DNA from 2 places in the Paenibacillus sp. FSL K6-2862 genome. Region 2 is predicted to be linked to the other one. Evidence: riboswitches for the same ligand, from Rfam matches in the RefSeq annotation. Region 2 holds a riboswitch; the other holds the start of a gene.
The links. Region 2 has a riboswitch for glycine ahead of gcvT (glycine cleavage system aminomethyltransferase GcvT). Riboswitches for the same ligand answer to the same signal wherever they lie in the genome.
Positions count from the first base shown of each region.

Region 1: linked by a shared signal. The riboswitch ahead of sdaAB (L-serine ammonia-lyase, iron-sulfur-dependent subunit beta) and the one ahead of gcvT (glycine cleavage system aminomethyltransferase GcvT) in region 2 are both predicted to bind glycine.

Region 1 is NZ_JBBOSN010000001.1:464,217-473,966, reverse strand. It holds gene MHB82_RS02295 (response regulator transcription factor) at 1-576, opposite strand, end outside; gene MHB82_RS02290 (alpha-glycosidase) at 782-2,548, shown strand; gene sdaAA (L-serine ammonia-lyase, iron-sulfur-dependent, subunit alpha) at 2,722-3,669, opposite strand; gene sdaAB (L-serine ammonia-lyase, iron-sulfur-dependent subunit beta) at 3,659-4,348, opposite strand; glycine riboswitch at 4,455-4,557, opposite strand; glycine riboswitch at 4,562-4,687, opposite strand; gene MHB82_RS02275 (MFS transporter) at 4,881-6,158, opposite strand; gene MHB82_RS02270 (PH domain-containing protein) at 6,376-7,896, opposite strand; gene MHB82_RS02265 (PH domain-containing protein) at 7,889-8,383, opposite strand; gene MHB82_RS02260 (LolA family protein) at 8,415-9,503, opposite strand; gene MHB82_RS02255 (sensor histidine kinase) at 9,540-9,750, opposite strand, start outside.
Region 2 is NZ_JBBOSN010000001.1:5,177,689-5,187,438, reverse strand. It holds gene ptsG (glucose-specific PTS transporter subunit IIBC) at 1-1,234, shown strand, start outside; gene MHB82_RS23400 (HPr family phosphocarrier protein) at 1,313-1,588, shown strand; gene ptsP (phosphoenolpyruvate--protein phosphotransferase) at 1,581-3,293, shown strand; gene gcvPB (aminomethyl-transferring glycine dehydrogenase subunit GcvPB) at 3,532-5,007, opposite strand; gene gcvPA (aminomethyl-transferring glycine dehydrogenase subunit GcvPA) at 5,082-6,437, opposite strand; gene gcvT (glycine cleavage system aminomethyltransferase GcvT) at 6,434-7,570, opposite strand; glycine riboswitch at 7,759-7,861, opposite strand; glycine riboswitch at 7,865-7,988, opposite strand; gene gcvH (glycine cleavage system protein GcvH) at 8,328-8,720, shown strand; gene MHB82_RS23370 (PTS mannitol transporter subunit IICB) at 9,149-9,750, shown strand, end outside.

The DNA.
Region 1 (9,750 bases), 4.7 Mb from region 2:
TGTTTTATCCCCATCCAGATAAGGCTCGTTCCAAACAGCTTCATAAATCTGTTCTTTCGTACGGATCATGCCCATATGCCTGAGCAGGTAAGCGAAGATGTGAAATTGTTTTCCCGATAAAATGATCTCCTCCCCCGTCTCCTCATTGACGATCCGATTGTCCTTCTCATAGATGGACAGGTGATCCAGCTTCAGGGCAGCATCGGACGAAACGGTAGATCCTGCCTTGCGCAGCTGTACTTCAATGCGTGCAGCGAGCTCATCGGGGTGAAACGGCTTGGTTACATAATCATCGGCAAAATCAAGCCCATGCAGCTTGTCATCAATGGAGGTTCTGGCCGAGAGCATGACGATGGGCACGGAAGGATGCTCCTTTTTCAGCCGCTGTCCTACCGTAAATCCATCCAGTCCGGGCAGCATGACATCCAAAATAATGAGTGAGCAGCCCCCGGCAGCTTCGGCTGCCCCCTCTCCGCTTCCCAGCCATATGACCTCATAACCGCGTTCCTCCAGGTCAGCCCTGACCCATGTCGCGATTTCCGTATCGTCCTCAATGTATAACAGTTTTGTTTTCATACGTAGATTCGTTTCCTTTCTGTACCCTTTGGGTTAATTATATATCTGAACATATTGGAGTAAGCTGTATGTATGAACGAAGCACCATCTAAAGGGACTACTCCGTTACTTTCATTAGTATTATACCTTAATCTTCAGCTACAGAAATGCCATGCCTGATGTCCATGAAGTACATATGAAGTGAATAGACGGGAGGAATTTGAACATGCTGCTGGAAGCCATCTATCATCAACCCAAACGGAACTGGGCATATGCCTACGATAAAGATACTGTTCGCCTGCGCCTGCGTGCCAAAAAGAATGATCTCACCGAGGTATACGCCATGACTGGCGACAAATACGCATGGGAAAATACCAAAAAGCAGATCTCTTTAACCAAGTTCACCTCAGATTCCATGTTCGACTACTATGAAGGTGAAATAAAGCCTCCGTACCATCGTCTGAAATATTCCTTTTTGCTCAAAAGCGAAGACGAGCAGATATGGATGTCCGAAACGGGTTTTCAGGAAGACGAACCGGACGATCCGGGGCAGATGTTTCAGTTCCCCTATATCCACCAGGGTGCAGTCTTTACGCCGCCTGAGTGGGTCAAGGATGCGATTTTCTATCAGATCTTCCCCGAGCGATTTGCCAACGGCAATCCGGAACTGAATCCGGAGAATGTTGAACCATGGGGCGGCGAGCCTACACCATCCAACTTCTTTGGAGGTGACCTCCAGGGTGTGATGGATCATCTGGACTACCTCAGTGAGCTAGGCATTAATGCCATTTATTTCACCCCCATCTTCGAAGCAACCACCAATCATAAATATGATACCGAGGACTATCTCCGGGTAGATCGGCATTTCGGTGATGCAGACACCGTGAAACGTTTGGTCAAGCTGTGTCATGAACGCGGTATCCGAGTGCTTCTCGATGCAGTGTTCAATCATTCCGGGAAGACGTTTGCCCCATTTGTGGACGTACAGGAGAACGGGGAGAAGTCCAAATACAAGGATTGGTTCCATGTTCATGAATTCCCGCTGGATGTGAAGGATGGCATACCTACGTATGAGACCTTTGGATTCGAACCTCACATGCCGAAGCTGAACACGGAAAATCCGGAGGTGAAGGACTACCTGCTGAAGGTAGCCGAGTATTGGATCAAGGAAGTGGGTATGGACGGCTGGCGGCTGGACGTTGCGGACGAAGTGGATGATGCATTCTGGCGCGATTTCCGCCGGGTGGTCAAGGCTGCGAATCCAGAGGCGTATATTCTCGGAGAAATCTGGAATGAATCCTCGGCATGGCTGCAAGGTGATCAGTTCGACGCTTCCATGAACTATCCGTTTACCGATGCCGTGAATGGTTTCTTTGTCAAAAATAAAATGAATGCCGAGACGTTCGCGAATTCCATCGGACGGCAGCTGTCACGTTATCCACTGCAAGCCAGCGAAGTAGCGTTCAACCTGCTGGATAGCCATGATACGCCAAGGCTGCTGACGCTGTGTGAAGGTGATCAGCGCAAGATGAAACTGGCAGCATTGTTCCAGTTCACTTATCTGGGCACGCCGTGCATATATTACGGAGACGAGATCGGGCTGGATGGCGACCATGATCCGGGCTGCCGGAAATGCATGGAGTGGGACGAGGCGAAGCAGGACCGTGAATTGTTCACCTTTTATCAGCAGCTTATCGCCCTTCGCCATACCCATCCCGCTCTGCGTGCAGAAGGTCATGTTCGATTCCTGCAAGCTCGTCCTGAAGGAAGCCAGCTGATTCTCGAACGGCAGAGTGAAGATGAACGCATTCTCGTTCTGTTCAATCGTTCGGAGGAAACGGCGATCATTGAATTCGAGGCGGGTGCGGAAGAATGGACCGAATTGTTGGACGGTAACCACCGCACGGCCAGGGACGGCGATGTTCTCGCTGTTGAACTGCCAGCATACGGTTATGCCGTGTTAAGTACGGATATCAGTCAGGATAAACGGTAAATATTTATTCCTCATTCTTGTAGATTACATGAGCTTTCTCCTGTAAAGCCCGGAGTTAGGCTGAGGCTCTTGCTCTTCAAATAAAAAAAAGGCGTCCTGCATGACCTGTAAAGGCCAGCGGACGCTTTTCTCTGTTTTTCTCCCGTCATAGATCCTAACCTATCAGATTCGTTCTATGCCTGCTCTTTCGAATTACCCTTCGTGTTCTGTGGTTCGGACTCAGCTTCAGGTTCCGCACGCTTCGCTTTGGGTTTCGCCAGCTTCTCCATCATTTTCCGGCCTGTTGGCGTCTGGGCTAACCCGCCCTGCGCTGTCTCGCGGTGCCTGCTCGGCATCGCACTTCCCACTTCCAGCATGACGTCGATGACTTCATCCGATGGAATGGCACTTCTTACCCCGGCCAGCGCCATATCGGCTGCAGCCAGTGCCGTTACCGCACCCAGTCCGTTGCGGACGATGCATGGAATTTCAACAAGCCCTGCGACCGGATCGCAGATGAGGCCCAGTGTATTTTTTAACGCGAGACCTACGGCATGAACGACCTGCTCCGGCGTCCCTCCGCGCAGCTCCACCATTGCACCGGCAGCCATGCCGATCGCCGAACCGACTTCTGCCTGACAGCCACCCTCTGCACCTGAAATAAACGAGTTATTGGCAATGACATATCCAATTGCACCTGCACAGAATAAGCCGTTCACCAGATGCTCATCACTCCATCCGAATCGCTCCTGGGAGCTGATGAATACACCAGGGATAATTCCGCAAGAACCTGCTGTAGGTGTTGCCACAATCCGGCCCATCGATGCGTTGACTTCAGATACACACAAGGCATAGGCCATTGCCAGTGCGGAAGCGTCACCCGAGCAGGTTTCGCCCTGGCGAATATATTCGGCCATCTTTTTGCCGTCTCCGCCAGTCAAGCCACTGCGCGAAGTGGTGTCCTCCGTCAGTCCTTTGCGTACAGCCTCTTTCATCACCTGATAATATTCCGACATCTGCCGCACAACGTCCGCTTCCGGCGTATTGGTCTCCTGAACCTGCTCCTCGATCATTAGCCGGGCAATGGTTTTGGATTCAGCCGTACAGATCGTATTCAACTCATGCAAGTGCTTAAACCTCATCCGAATCAACCCCTCTCTTCAAATCAATGACGCGAATATCCAGCACATGATCCAGTGAACGCAAGCGTTCCAACATCTCGCCACTTGGTGCTCCGTCCATTTCCATCGCTGTTAGTGCTTCGCCATCCCGGGCTTTCCGGTCTACCTGCATATAACCGATGTTAACCCCTGAGGAGCTGATCGTAGACGTCACGGAAGCAAGCACCCCTGCCTTGTCCGCATGACGCAGAACGAGTGTGGGGAATTCCCCGCTGATCTGTACCCGGAAATCATTTAACGTATGCACCGACACGCTGCCACCGCCAATCGAAGCACCAACGAGTGAACATTGACGCTCACCGTGCCACAACTCAATTTTGACCGTATTCGGATGTGGAGCAGGCAGTCCGCTCGTGTAGAACTCAACCTCCATGCCCGCTTGTTCAGCATATTCCTCGGCGTCTGGTATCCGCGGATCATCAGTGACATAGTCAAGCAAACCACCAATTAACGCCAGATCCGTACCGTGACCTTGATACGTATCGGCAAATGAGCCGTACAGTGTCAGCCTGGCACGTTCAGGCGTACACCCCAGCCACTGCCGTGCAATTCTTCCCAGTCTCGCTGCCCCAGCTGTATGTGAACTTGAAGGCCCCGTCATCGACGGACCAATAATTGAAAAAACATCTTTAAATCGCATCCTGCACCCCTCCATATCGTCCTATCCATCCAGACATGCACCATAATGTTCCTTCATTACTGAATGATGACATCAAAAAAGGACAGTAGAAGGCCTTAGGCCCTCTCTCTGTCCTCGTTACCTGAGAGTTTCATGATCAGAGGCCGCCCCCATGGGGTACCCTTCTCATCATATACCCCTTGGGTGGCGCATTCGCGCACTCTCCAGAGTTGCGTCCAACGATGGTACATTTACCTGAGAGATTAACCACCTGCGCCGGGTGCGCAGCGGCTTGCTCCTTCGGTGCCTGGCAGCCTACTGAAACCAATGACCTGCCGAGGTCTCTCCCGCTCGTTCTCATCCGCTGTATCGTATATATTCGCTTGAACACATATCAAACGTTGTCCTTATAAGATTGATCATTCATATAACAGATTAATATGCAACACAAGTAATGTCAACAAAAGTAACGCATCATTATCATCTTGGCAAAATTCCTCTACTATTATATGCAGCTTTCCACGGAATCGTTCAGTTTCCAATAGGATATAGACTAGCTATGGAGAGATTTTGAGGAAGAGCTGTGATCCTTATAAACTGACTGTCTTGAAGGAAGCCAGCTCGTAAGCCATAACAGAAGGGCACCCAGCATCAGAACTGCCGAAACGACCGTATATACCGTTCGAAGAGAGATCACTTCGGCAACTACACCCATGACCAAAATCGAAATGACCTGCAATGCACTCAGCATGAGTCCAAGTACGCTGCTCATTCGCCCCATCAAGTCTACCGGTATATTATTCTGATAAAAGGTGACCAGTCCCGTGTTTGCTGGCGCCGAACACAAACCGAGCAAAATAAAGGCGAATGCGGCAAGTTCGAACGAAAACGAACGAGCGAACAGGAAATAACCAAGCGCAACCAAGAGCACGCCCCCGCCCATCATGTGGCGAATGGACAAATGTTTGGCGAACAACCAAACCAGCAGAGAACCCGCCATGTATCCAGCTCCAGTAACACTCATCAACGCACCATACTGTGACTCGGACAGGCTCATGACTTGACGGATAAACACCACTTCCTGTGCATCCAGCGACATGCCAATAACAAGAATAATCTGGAACAAGGCATAGATGCCCACCACATATCCTGCTTGGCGACTGAATAGCATCACGGCTCGCCAATCCTGGGCGATCAGACGAGGGGTTAGCCTTGTCCTACCGCTGCTCTGCTCTCCCGTGCCCAGCCTTGGCAGTAACATCAGGATAAGCGCCGATACTACAAAGGAAGCTGCATTGGCATAGATCGCTGCTGCAGGAGACAGATAAATCAACATGACTCCGGCTATGGCTGGGCCTGTAATAAAAGCACCTGAGCTGATCATTGCCTGCAGGGAATTGAATCGCTTGCGCCGCTCAGCAGGAACCAGTCGGGTGATGTACACCTGCGAAGAAGGTACGAATATGGATGACGACATGCTGACAAGAAACATGATGCCGTACATCATCCATAGACTGGGCATCAGCGGAAGCAATGCCACGAGCACAGCTCTCGCCACATCCGCCCCAATCATCAGCTGCCGCTGGTCGTAGCGGTCAATCAGACTGCCTGACCAGAACTTGGTGCATACCGATGCAATCGGCGAGATAATCCACAAGCCTGCAACTGCCGCCGGGGACTGTGTCATGTTAAGCACCATCAAATTAATGGCCACAATGTAGATAAAATCCCCCAGATTGGATATGCCTACTCCGCCCAGCAGCAAGCCGGCATGTCTCCATCCACCTGACTCGGCGCCCTTCCCTTTCCCCTGATCTCGATCATTGCTCATCCATCATATCCCTCCCGGATTCATTCCTTTAAATCATTCAATGCACTGATTTAAAACCCAATAATTGTATTATCTCCTATTTGATCCTTTTTCGCAGTAAAAAAATGGACAATGCCTGCGTCGATCATCATGTTTCGCAAGGCTTTCCGTACAGAAAAAAAAGACTGCCGTTAATCTGGCAGTCTCAAGTCGTTTTAATCTAAGTTACTTTTCTATATCATTTTTGGGCCAAATCCGAAGCCTGCCGAAACCATTCCTTTACGGCATTTGCCTGGCCATATTCCAGAAATATGGCTTTGAAGCCGCTGCGATTCACCATCAGCCTCGCCCGTACGGATAACAAGGACTTGCTTCGCTGTCTTCGGGTAGCCACAGTATCCACTGTGACCACATGAGGACGGCGCATCAGCGCTGTTCTGCGGGAGATGGCCCGGTGGCGAATGGTTAACAGCTTGCCCTGAATGCTCAGCCCTTCATCCTTGAAGCATCCGTATCCCCAAACGGCACATAAGGGAACAAGCAAAAATAGAAATGCACCCATCGGGCCCAGAAACACCGTCCCCGCCGTTCCCAGCAGGGCTGCACCAAGCAGTTTCCAGCGTAAGAATAACCAGCGAGCTCGGTCCGGGGGTCTGTTAGCGGGTGGCTGCATGACGAATTGCGGTACAATTCGGGCAAGCAGCTCATTGACATCGCGGAGCGGCAGCAGCGGATGAAGCATCATTTTTTTCTCCGTCTCTGAAGTCAAAACAAAAATCTCCACCTCGGCATAACCAAACGGCTGTCGCAGCAGTCCCTCCCTGATCTCCACCGCCTGGACCTTCCCTGGTGAGAACACATGCTTCTTTCGGTCGAGCAATCCGGAAACAATCGTAATATTACCGCCTTCCTGCTCCACCGTGAATCCGGCATACTTAATCGTGAACAGGACAGCTGATAAGATCCAAGCAAGTAGAAACATGACAGGAACCAGTCCGAGCCACCAGATTGCAGGCAGTTGTCCAGCCCGCTCTACCAAGCTGCTGTAGAAGTGCGCAGGGAGCAGGTCATCCGCGAAGGAATAAACCCCTGTACCGAATACAACAACGAGCGGCAGATTCATCGTGGTCAGCGCTCCGGCAAACAGCCTGCCGGCTGACAGCCGCAGCAGAACCTCCCGTTCTGGCTGCATAAGCGGAGGGGATGCCTGGATGTGCCCCTCCTCTTGCTCAGGAGATTCTCCCTCTTCATCTGAATTAAGATCTTCAGTATGTTCTGCTGAGAGAGGTGCTTCCGCTTTCTTCACAGCCTCATTCCGCTTCTGATATAACCACTGCTCTACCCGCTCGGCCTCCGCAACGGCGAGAGCGGGTAATACACCATCGGCCTCTTTGCTGCCGCCCGGCGTCTCAATCTTGAGCTGTGCCAGCCGGAGCAAACGTTGAATCAGAGGCTGCTGTGTCTGGATGGAGTGAATACGGCTGAAATAGATCGATTTCTCTTCCCGGACAAATATGCCCTGACGCAGCACAATCCGATCATCCTGAAGCGTGTAGCTGAATTTACGCCATTGAAACCACCCATACAGAATCAAAGGAAGCGTAAATAGAACAATGGCAGCCATATAACCATACCAGGGAAACTTGCTCCAGTTCACGCCTTTGATGATGAGTAGAACGAGGATGGGAATGATGGACTTCATTACGCTAAAAAAGGGAAATAACATGTACAGCTTATGTAGATGCTTGGGTTCATTCATCGGGATCTTCCACCTTCGCCAGATGTCCGATACTGCGCTTCAATTGCTCTGCTTCCTCTCTTTCCAGTCCAGCGATATGGAGTGTGGCTGCGGCAGTAACGATGCTGACCTTGGCAAGTCCATACTTTCGCAGCAGCGGACCGCTCTCCAGTTCCACCTGCTGTACACGCGTCATCGGCACAATCGTATCCGTATGCCATAACCAGCCGGAATGGATCTCCACTTCATCCTCAGCCACCCGAAAACTAAAGTGTCGGTGTCGCAATCCGGGCAGAATCCAGGTGTACCAGATCAGTGAAATGATAAAAATCCCTAATCCAATCCAGCCCGGCCACAGCACCCAGTCTCTAACCCATGCGACAATCAGATACCCAATGGCCAAAAGAGCCAACAGCCCATTGACCATAAGGGCCGTCAGGGCTGTAGCTTGTTTGGCTTTGGGGTGGAGACGTCGCAGTTCTTCGTTGTTAAGCTCTGTGTAATTCATCGCGTGACTCACACTCTCCTACCATTCAAAATTAAGGTTGATTGGGAAGCTTCAGATCCTTCGCCCAAGCCTGAAGCTTCTCCTTCGTCCATTCCTCGTTCTCACCCATGATGGAGTAACGCAGCCCATTCTCACTCCATGATATGTTCCGTATGCTCTTCATATACGAACCCTCGGTATCCCGAACCTTCACCTTGGACTCATCCGGCAGCAGTGTATTATCCACATTTTCATCCGGCGCCTTGAATACAGACAGACTCACTTCAACCTTGTCATTGTTGACGTAGTACAAGGTCACTTCATCCCTGCCAAACTCTCCGCTTGATGAATACATTTCCATCCGAGACAGCTCAAGCTCACCGCTCATATCCTGTAAAAAGGGTTGGCCCAACGCTTGTTCGGCTTCTTCCAGACTCACTTCCGAACTCTGGCTCAGATCGTTCAGATCGTTCACTTCCACTTCTTCGGGAATGTCGATTACGAACGTATCCTCCGAAAATTCGGGATCATATTGAATCGGATCATAGATCATTTCTGACTTTTCATCACCATATGTGCTAATGACTTTAACAATCATCCACGTTTTGGGGTCAACCCAATATTCGGAGGAGATGGATAAGGTGCCATTCTCTTTCGGCATCAGCTTGATGTGAATGACTTCCTGTCCGTGAAGCTCTTCCTGTCCCATCATATCCACATCATGGGAATCCCGCAACCGTTCCAGCTGATCTACCAGCATCTGCTTCTGAGTCTGTTCAGGCTGTTGTCCCATAGCAGATACGCTCATCGAATACGCCGTGCCTGTCTCTTTTTCGTAAATAGTAATGTCCGTTCCGTTATTGACCGCGTAGCTGATATTGCCATTCTCCTCTGTTTCGGTGCGCTTTCGCCCTGTCTCTCCGTCGACCCATTCCTTAATGTGCATGGTGTGACTCAATTTGTCATCCGACCACACTTTCATTACTCCTTCGGCATAGTACGAAGCAGGCTTCGTTTCTGCGGTGACGACCTTCTCGATCATCTCATCTCCTGACAGACCAACCAGATCCTTCTCTGCACAGCCTCCGAGCAGTGACCCCGCAAGTAGCGCTGTACCGAGCATCATCCATCCTTTTTTCATCATTATCGTTCATCCTCTCTCGTTCGTTTAAGGGCGTTACATCTCAGGCAATCGACATGCAGCCAGCGTACCGTATCCTTCAGCCGACCACATGCGCATCTCACCTCCATGCTTGATGGCAATCCGTTTGGCTATGCTTAATCCGAGACCCGAGCTGCCCGCATACGCCTTCTCTTCCTGATTCTGATGTTGAACATAGGGTTCGAAAATACGATCCAGCTGTTCTTTGGGAATAGCAGTCCCTTCA
Region 2 (9,750 bases):
GGGTAAATTCCCGTTCATGATGTTCGGTTTGCCGGCTGCGGCACTTGCGATGTACCATGAAGCAAGACCGGAGCACAAAAAGTATGTTGCAGGGATCATGGGTTCAGCTGCGCTGACCTCGTTCCTTACCGGGATTACAGAGCCACTTGAATTCTCGTTCCTGTTTGTGGCGCCAGTCCTGTTTGCAGTACACTGTATCTTCGCAGGTTTGTCTTTCATGACAATGCAAATTCTGGGTGTCAAAATCGGGATGACGTTCTCCGGTGGATTCATTGACTTCCTGATTTTCGGGATCATCCCGAACCGCACACCATGGTGGGACGTTATTATCGTCGGTTTGATTCTTGCCGTGATCTACTACTTCGGATTCCGAATGATCATTCGCAAGTTCAACCTCAAAACACCAGGTCGCGAAGATGCAACACCTGAAACAAACTCGGGTGGAGGATCAGGTTCAACAGACGATCTGCCACACAATATTCTGGAAGCCTTCGGTGGACAGCAGAATATCAAACACCTGGATGCATGTATCACTCGTTTGCGGATTGAAGTAAATGAGAAATCCAATGTAAATAAAGATCGTTTGAAACAATTAGGTGCATCTGGCGTGCTTGAAGTGGGTAATAATGTACAGGCCATTTTCGGTACACGTTCAGATACAATCAAGTCCCAAATGCAGGACATCATTGCAGGACGCACCCCGGCACCAGCACCAGCTGCTGATGTTACACCTGCTCCTGAAGAGGAGAAGGCGGCGGGAGCAGAAGGCGAACGCATTATTGCCGAAGATATCGTCATGCCGGTTAACGGTGAATTGATGGATATCACTAACGTACCTGATCCGGTCTTTGCCGAGAAAATGACAGGTGACGGTTTCGCTGTGCTGCCGCATGATGGCAAGATTACTTCGCCTGTGTACGGTAAAGTGTTTAACGTATTCCCTAGCAAACATGCTGTCGGTATCATGTCTGACGGCGGCAAAGAAGTACTGGTTCATATAGGTGTCAACACGGTGAAATTGAAAGGTCAAGGTTTCAACGTGCTTGTGCAGGAAGGTGATCTGGTATCGGCCGGTCAACCGATTATGGAAGTGGACTTGGAGTATGTGAAAGCTAACGCTCCTTCTATCATCTCGCCAGTGATTTTCACCAACTTGCCCGAAGGCTCCACGGTGACCCTGAAGAAGAGTGGAGTACTGAAAATTGGCGATCAGCCAATCATTGAGATAAAATAAGAAGTGTTCCGACAATGGCAAGCAAGTGTAAATATATGCAATGCCTAAAATAAACTACTTGAAAGTGAGATGATTGTAATGCAACAAACATTCAGAATTACAGACGAAGATGGTATCCACGCACGTCCGGCGACAGCCTTGGTTAATACAGCTAACAAATTCAAAGGTGCAGAATCCTTTGCAGAAGCTAATGGTAAAAAAGTAACACTGAAATCCATCCTGGGCGTTCTGTCCCTCGGTCTGGAACAAGGTGACACGATCAGCATCATCGTTGAAGGCGAAGGCGAAGCTGAAGCTCTTCAAGCTCTGACTGACGTTATGGTTAACGAAGGGCTGGGCGAAATTAATGCTTAATGTTTCCGGGATCGCGGCTTCGGCGGGTATTGCTATCGCCAAGGCGTTTATCTTGGAGCATCCTGATTACTCTGTAGAAAAACGCCAAATCAACGACGTTGACGCAGAGATCGCAAAACTCGACTCAGCACTGGGCAAGTCCCAGTCTGAGCTTGAGGCGATCAAAGAGCGTACTTTACAAGAGCTTGGCGAGAAAAAGGCTGAAATCTTTGCTTCCCATTTGCTCATTCTGAATGACCCGGAACTGATTGATCCGGTAAAAGCAAAAATTGCTGATGAAAAAGTGAATGCAGAATTTGCACTCAACGAAACGGCATCGCAATTCATCTCCATGTTCGAGAACATGAAGAGTGCTTACCTGCAGGAACGCGCTGCAGATATGCGTGACGTAACCAAACGTGTGCTGAATCACTTGCTTGGTATCGACTTCATGAGTCCGGCTGAGATCAGCGAGGAAGTGATTGTGCTGGCGGAGGATCTGACGCCTTCCGATACAGCTCAATTGAACCGTCAATATGTAAAAGGTTTTGCAACCAACATTGGCGGACGTACTTCCCACTCTGCAATCATGGCTCGTTCTCTTGAAATCCCGGCTGTTGTGGGAACCAAAGACATTCTGGCTCAAGCCAAACAAGGCGATATGATTATCGTTGATGGCTTGGACGGTCATGTTCTGGTTAACCCAACAGATGAGGTAATTGCGGAGTATCGTTCCAAACAGGAACAATATGATGCACAACGTGCCGAGTGGAGAAAACTGCGTGACGAACCAACTGTAACGGTGGATAACGTTCATGTGGAACTGGCAGCTAACATTGGTACGCCGAATGACGTTACTGGTGTTCTGGAGAACGGTGGAGAGGCTGTAGGCCTGTACCGTACCGAGTTCTTGTATATGGGCAGAGACAAACTTCCTTCCGAGGATATTCAGTACAATGCTTACAAAGCTGTACTCGAAAAAATGGAAGGCAAACCTGTCGTTGTTCGTACACTCGATATCGGTGGAGACAAAGAGCTTCCATATCTGGATCTGCCAAAAGAAATGAATCCATTCCTTGGTTTCCGTGCAGTTCGTCTGTGTCTGGACCGTCTGGATATTTTCCGTACACAATTGCGTGCATTGCTGCGTGCAAGCGTACATGGCAACCTGCGTGTCATGTTCCCAATGATCGCAACACTGGGTGAATTCCGTGAAGCGAAAGCGGTCCTGCTCGAAGAGAAGGAGAAGCTGGTAGCTGAAGGGATTGCTGTTTCCGACAGCATTCAACTGGGTATCATGGTCGAAATTCCTTCGACTGCGGTTCTTGCGGATCAATTCGCCAAAGAGGTTGATTTCTTCAGTATCGGAACGAACGATCTGATTCAATACACCATGGCTGCTGACCGTATGAACGAGCGTGTATCCTATCTGTACCAACCATACAACCCTGCTATTCTGCGTCTGGTGAAAATGGTCATCGATGCAGCACATCGCGAAGGTAAATGGGTTGGCATGTGTGGAGAGATGGCGGGAGACGAAACAGCAATTCCATTGCTGCTTGGTCTCGGACTGGATGAGTTCAGCATGAGCGCAACATCCATCCTGCCAGCTCGTAGCCAGATCACCAAGCTGTCCCGTGCGGACATGCAGGAACTGGCTGCTAAAGCGCTGGACATGCAAACTGCTGAGCAAGTGGTTGAATTGGTTCAAAGCATCAAAGCGTAAGTTTGCGAGGGTTTTCCTCCGGATTTTAAGGTCTTTTCTTTTTCCGATGAATGGGCTGCAGGAATGCAGCGATATTGCCGGTATCTGCGAACTGCGGATGCCGGCTTTTTTTGCGGGCTAATTTAGGATTATATGGAATGAGATAGAGAGCGTTCGGGCGTGCGACATCTGCAATTAAAAAACGGCTTCAGCTGACGTTGAAATATCAGCTGGAGCCGTTTAGTTGAATGGCTGGGTATTAACTGCACGCGCAGTTCAATACAGGTTTACGTGCTGCTGTGGTCTCATCCAGACGGGTAACCGGCGTGCCATAGGGGGCATTGAGTACCAGTTCAGGTGTCTCTTCTGCTTCCTTGGCAATGCGAATCATCGTATCGATAAAGCCATCCAGCGTTTCTTTGCTTTCTGTTTCCGTTGGTTCAATCATGATACATTCCTCTACGTTGAGCGGGAAGTAGACGGTTGGCGGATGATATCCGAAATCAAGCAGCCGTTTGGCTACATCCAATGTTCTTACACCATATTGCTTCAGCCCCCGGCCAGACATGACAAATTCATGCTTACATACCCCTGGGTACGGAATTTCGTAATAAGGTGCAAGACGTGCCATCATATAGTTTGCATTGAGTACGGCACATTCGGATACCCGGCGCAAGCCTTCAGGTCCATACGTACGAATGTAGGCATAGGCACGTACCAAGATACCGAAGTTGCCGTAATACGCTTTGACCCGACCAATCGATTGATCTCCTTCCCGATCCAGGGCGTATTGTCCCTGTTCGTTCTTGATCACCATCGGTTTCGGCAGGAACCGAATCAGACGATTTTTTACGCCGACGGGTCCCGCACCAGGACCACCTCCGCCATGCGGAGTACTCATCGTTTTGTGCAAGTTCAGATGCACGACATCAAAGCCCATGTCCCCAGGACGGGTAATACCCATAATGGCATTGGAGTTGGCTCCGTCATAATAGAGAAGGCCACCAGCTTCATGCACGATGGAGGCAATCTCCTGAATGTCCTTTTCAAACAATCCCAGGGTATTTGGGTTGGTCAGCATCAAGGCTGCGGTATCGGAACCTACGGCCGCACGCAGTGCATCCAGATCGACCAGACCGTCCGCACGGGATGGAATGGTTACCGTCTCAAAGCCAGCCACGGTTGCACTTGCCGGGTTGGTGCCGTGTGAAGAATCCGGAACAATGACTTTGGTCCGCTGTTCACCACGACCTTCGTGATAGGCACGAATCATCATGAGGCCGGTCCATTCACCATGTGCACCAGCAGCTGGTTGCAGGGTCACCGCGTCCATGCCAGTCAGACCTGCAAGGTCATTTTGCAACGTATACAGAAGTTCAAGTGCACCTTGAATACTGGATTCATGCTGATACGGATGGATTTTAGCAAATCCATTGTAGCGAGCTACATCTTCGTTAATCTTCGGATTGTACTTCATTGTACAAGAGCCGAGTGGATAGAATCCATTATCTACCCCGAAGTTCCGGCGAGAAAGGGCAGTATAGTGACGAATGACATCCACTTCAAATACCTCAGGCAGTGCAGCTGCTTCCGAACGCAGCATTTCCCGGGGAATCAAGCTGGCGGGATCTTGACGCGGAACATCGCATTCGGGCAGGGAGTAAGCGACACGCCCCGGGCTGCTCAGTTCAAAGATCAGCGATTGCTCTGGAGCAGGCGATGCTGCTTGTGTCATTTGTTGCGTGCTGGTTTCGGCTTGCGAAGGAGCTGCCGTTTCCGGCTGTCCTTGGATGGTTGTTATTTCCTGAGTCACAGCGATCCCTCCAATACACGTGCGAATTCGTCAATCTCTTCCTTGCTGCGACGTTCCGTAACAGCGACCAGCATATGTCCGGCAAGCTCCGGGTAATCCCGTCCTAGTTCATATCCACCGATGAAACCGGCATCCAGCAGCTTCAACTGAAGGGCATCGATGTCTGTCCCTTCAGGCAGCTGGATGACAAACTCATTGAAGGTAGGTGCATTAAAGGTCAGGCTGACTTCAGGAATTGCTGTCAGTGCTTGAAGAGCATAATGACTCTTTTGCAAATTCAGATCAGCCACATCAATCATGCCCTGTCTTCCCATGGTAGACATATACACCGAAGCGCTTAGGGCAAGCAATGCCTGGTTGGAGCAAATGTTGGAAGTCGCCTTTTCGCGGCGGATATGCTGTTCACGTGCTTGGAGTGTCAGTACAAAACCACGTTTGCCGTTGCGATCCGTTGTCTGGCCAACAATTCGGCCGGGAATCCGGCGCATATGAGCCTGGGATACAGCGAAATATCCACATGTAGGACCACCGAGCGAAGCGGAGATGCCAAGCGGCTGTGCATCACCGACAACGATGTCGGCACCCAGCTTGCCTGGAGCTTCGAGCATACCAAGCGCCAGCGGATTTGCGCTGACTACAAGCAGACCCTTGTGCGCATGCGCGAGGTCTGCAGCCTGTTTTACATTTTCCACGGCACCGAAGAAGTTCGGGCTCTGGATCATGACGGCTGCGGTATCATCCGATACGGCCGCTTGAAGGGCATCCCAATCGGTCACCCCGTTCTGATAACCAACCTCGACAATCTCCAAATTCAGACCGTGTGCATAAGCCTTTAACACTTGACGGGCTTCGGGATGAACGGTACGAGATACGATTAGCTGTTTGCGGCGTGTTGCCGCAGCGGCCAGATTCCCTGCTTCTGCAAATGCGGTCGCACCATCATACATACTCGCATTGGCTACAGCCATTCCAGTCAGTTCACAGATATACGATTGGAATTCGAAGATCGCCTGGAGCTCGCCCTGACTGATTTCGGGCTGATATGGCGTATAGGCAGTATAGAACTCGGAACGGGAAATGACATGATTAATAACGGAAGGGATGTGATGATCGTAAATGCCTGCACCCAGGAAACTGGCGTGTGTCTCAAAATTGGCATTCGCGCCGGCTTGCTTAGACATATGACGTGTCAGTGTGTATTCATCCAGTTTGGAGGAAACAGGCAGCTCGCCTTGATAACGAATCTCCTGCGGAATGTCCTGGAACAGATCTTCAATCGTGTCCACACCGATGGTTGCGAGCATGGCGCTCTGATCCTGTTCAGTCATGGGAATGTAGCGGTGCTTGCTCATGCTTGCTCAGCTCCTTGGGTAGGTGTCTTTGACGTACGTGTCCGTTTATGAAAAGGGGTCTTCACAACTTCGGCTTTCAGCTTTTTGCCGCGAATCTCAATCTCGAGCGGGGTGCCGAGTGCAGCATATTGGCTATTAATTAGGGCGAGCCCCAGATTGCGCTTCAGCGTAGGGGACTGTGTACCGGTTGTTACTTCCCCGATCTGCACGCCTTCTGCGTAGATAGGATAGTGGGGACGTGGAATCCCGCGTTCCAGCACTTCAATGCCGACCAGTTTGCGGGCAGGTCCATCATTCTTTTGCTGCAATAGCGCTTCGTGTCCGATAAAAGGTCCGGCATTCAGCTTCACAAACATGCCAACGCCTGCTTCCAGCGGTGAAATGGTCGGCGACAATTCCTGTCCGTAGAGGGGCAGCTTCGCTTCGAATCGAAGTGTATCCCGGGCACCAAGTCCAGCCGGAACCAGTCCGTGGTCAGCACCCGCCTCCATCAATCCGTTCCAGACCTTAGGGGCCTGATCTGCCTGTACGTATAGTTCGAAGCCGTCTTCTCCGGTATAACCGGTGCGGGACAGCAGCAGTTTTACACCACAGACCTCAGCATTCTGTACAAAACGAAAAGGCTCGATTATGGATACGTCGGTATCAGTAACTTTTCCGATGGTGTCTGCAGCAAGCGGGCCCTGTAGAGCCAGGAGAGCTGTTTCCGCGGAGTCATTCGTCATGCTCACCCCAGGGACCATGTGCTCCTGCAGCCATGCCCAGTCATTGTCGATATTGGAGGCATTCACGACGAGCATATAATGCTGATCTTCCAGCTTGTATACGAGCAGATCGTCCACTACGCCACCGTCCGGGTAACACATTAACGTGTATTGTGCCTGGCCGGGGACCAGGGTGGTCACGTCGTTGGTCGTCAGTTTCTGCAAAAATGCTTCGGCCTGTTCACCCTGCACCGTGAATTCACCCATGTGGGATACATCGAACAGTCCAGCCCGTTCGCGCACCGCTTCATGTTCCTTCTGAATCCCGCTGAATTGCACCGGAAGCTCCCAGCCGCCAAAATCGATGCACCGTACACCTTCATATTGCTGATAAAGTGGATAGAGTGGAGTTCTAAGCAAATTGGACATCAAATCACCTCGTTATGGCCGCTACCGGGCCGAGTGTATAACATGAATGATGCGTTCTTTTCTTGGATAAGTATGATTAAGGCTGCGCTGATGACAGCGCCGGCTCGATCCTGACTTTCGTTTTTTTGGGAAAAAGGAAAAGGACAGGCCAAAGAACCGGCATGCCAGAAGCACGCTGTATTCTTAGGCTCTGTCCTTGGTACCTGAGAGTTACCCCGCCAATAAGTTGCAGCAGGTTTCCCCTTGGGTGATCAAAACGCCCCATACAGGGCGAATAGATGCTCTCCAGAGTTGCGTCCCGTAAAAGTCCTTTTGCCTGAGAGATTCACCTCCCGCTTGTCGGGTGGTTTACTCCTTCGGCGTTACCGCATGCATCCAAGAGTTGGGCGTCACGGGTAATCTCTCCCTTTACATTCATCCGCGGGTGATGCACACAACAATTAACATTTACTCTCTCATTAAAACGTGAATCCACTATCGATGTCAAGAACGATATCACGAAAATTAATAAAAAACCGAATAATATTTATTAGTTTATTATTATTGTTCGTGTATATAAAAAGAGTGCGCTTACTATTCTAATATTACCCATTATATGTAGAGTGAGGGTGTTTGCGTTACAGGCTGTAATCATCAAAAATCAAATAATTTGTGAGGTATCTTGACATTTCATTCAAAAATATCTTACGCTATGTTCTGGGAAAAAGGTTGGCCGAAGGACGCATGCACTCATTAATGAAAAGCGAGGCGGATATCGATGAGCGAATTGAAAAGTGATTTCCTGTACAGTGAAGAGCACGAGTGGGTGCAAACCGTAGGGGAGGATACTGTACGGATCGGCATTACCGAGTTCGCGCAGCATCAGCTGGGTGACATTGTGTTTGTGGAATTGCCTGACCTTGAATCGGATGTAAAAGCGGAAGAAAGTATTGGTACGATTGAATCCGTTAAGACGGTTTCAGATTTGTTTTCTCCGGTAAGTGGTTCCATTATTGCCGTGAATGAAGCACTGCAGGATGCACCTGAACTCGTCAACAGTTCGCCTTACGAAGAAGGCTGGATGATCGAGATTCGTGTTGAAGGTGATTTGACAGCAGCGTTGTCTAAACTTATGAATGCTGATGCATATCGTAAGCAAACCGAGGAGTAGAATATATTTGCACTAAATAACCTTTATTAATCTATGATTTTTTATACATTGGACGGTCGTGCACGTCTTCAGAGTCTGTGTGAGCCTTAAAGCTCATGCAGGCTTTTTCGTGTTCTGAAAGACAGGATTGTTGCCAGATGAGGTACTTGAACAGGATGGAATAAGGCTGAAACGCACAAGCTATATTATAGAATCCAACACCGTAAATGATATAAGTCACACACGAAAAAAGCTAAGTATATCAATGGTTAGAACCCTCTCATCACCATAAAAACGATTACATAAACACAATGTTGTCATCAATGATCATGACGAAAGTACGCTTTCATTTCGTTGAACCGGAGACCAATCTGGCTTAGGATAACAGCAGGGGAGGAATGATACCCCTTTCATAAATGATAACTACTTGATCCGAGGAGGATAATACAATGAGTAACTTGGACCAAACGTCCAATTCCAAAGGCGGTCTCCGGGTAGGCGTTCAGCGTTTTGGCCGATTCCTGAGTGGTATGGTTATGCCGAATATGGGTGCATTTATTGCCTGGGGATTAATTACGGCACTCTTTATTGAAAAGGGCTGGTTCCCTAACGCGGATCTGGCACTGTTAGTAGATCCGATGATCAAATATTTGCTGCCGCTGCTTATCGGTTACACTGGAGGTACGATGGTGCATGGCCAGCGTGGTGGTGTCGTTGGTGCCATCATGACTATAGGGGTTATCGTCGGCAGTGACATTCCGATGTTCCTGGGTGCCATGATTGCCGGACCACTGGCTGCATGGATCATCAAAAAGTTTGATAAAGCCGTCGAAGGCAAGATCAAGGCAGGGTTCGAGATGTTGGTTAATAACTTCTCAGCCGGTATTATCGGTGGTATCCTGGCGATCATTGCACTGCTGGGTATCGGACCTGCTGTAGAAGGAATTAGCACCGTATTATCGGCTGGTGTACAGGGGCTGATGAATCTGGGATTGCTCCCACTCGTCAACCTGATCATTGAACCAGGGAAGGTATTGTTCCTGAACAATGC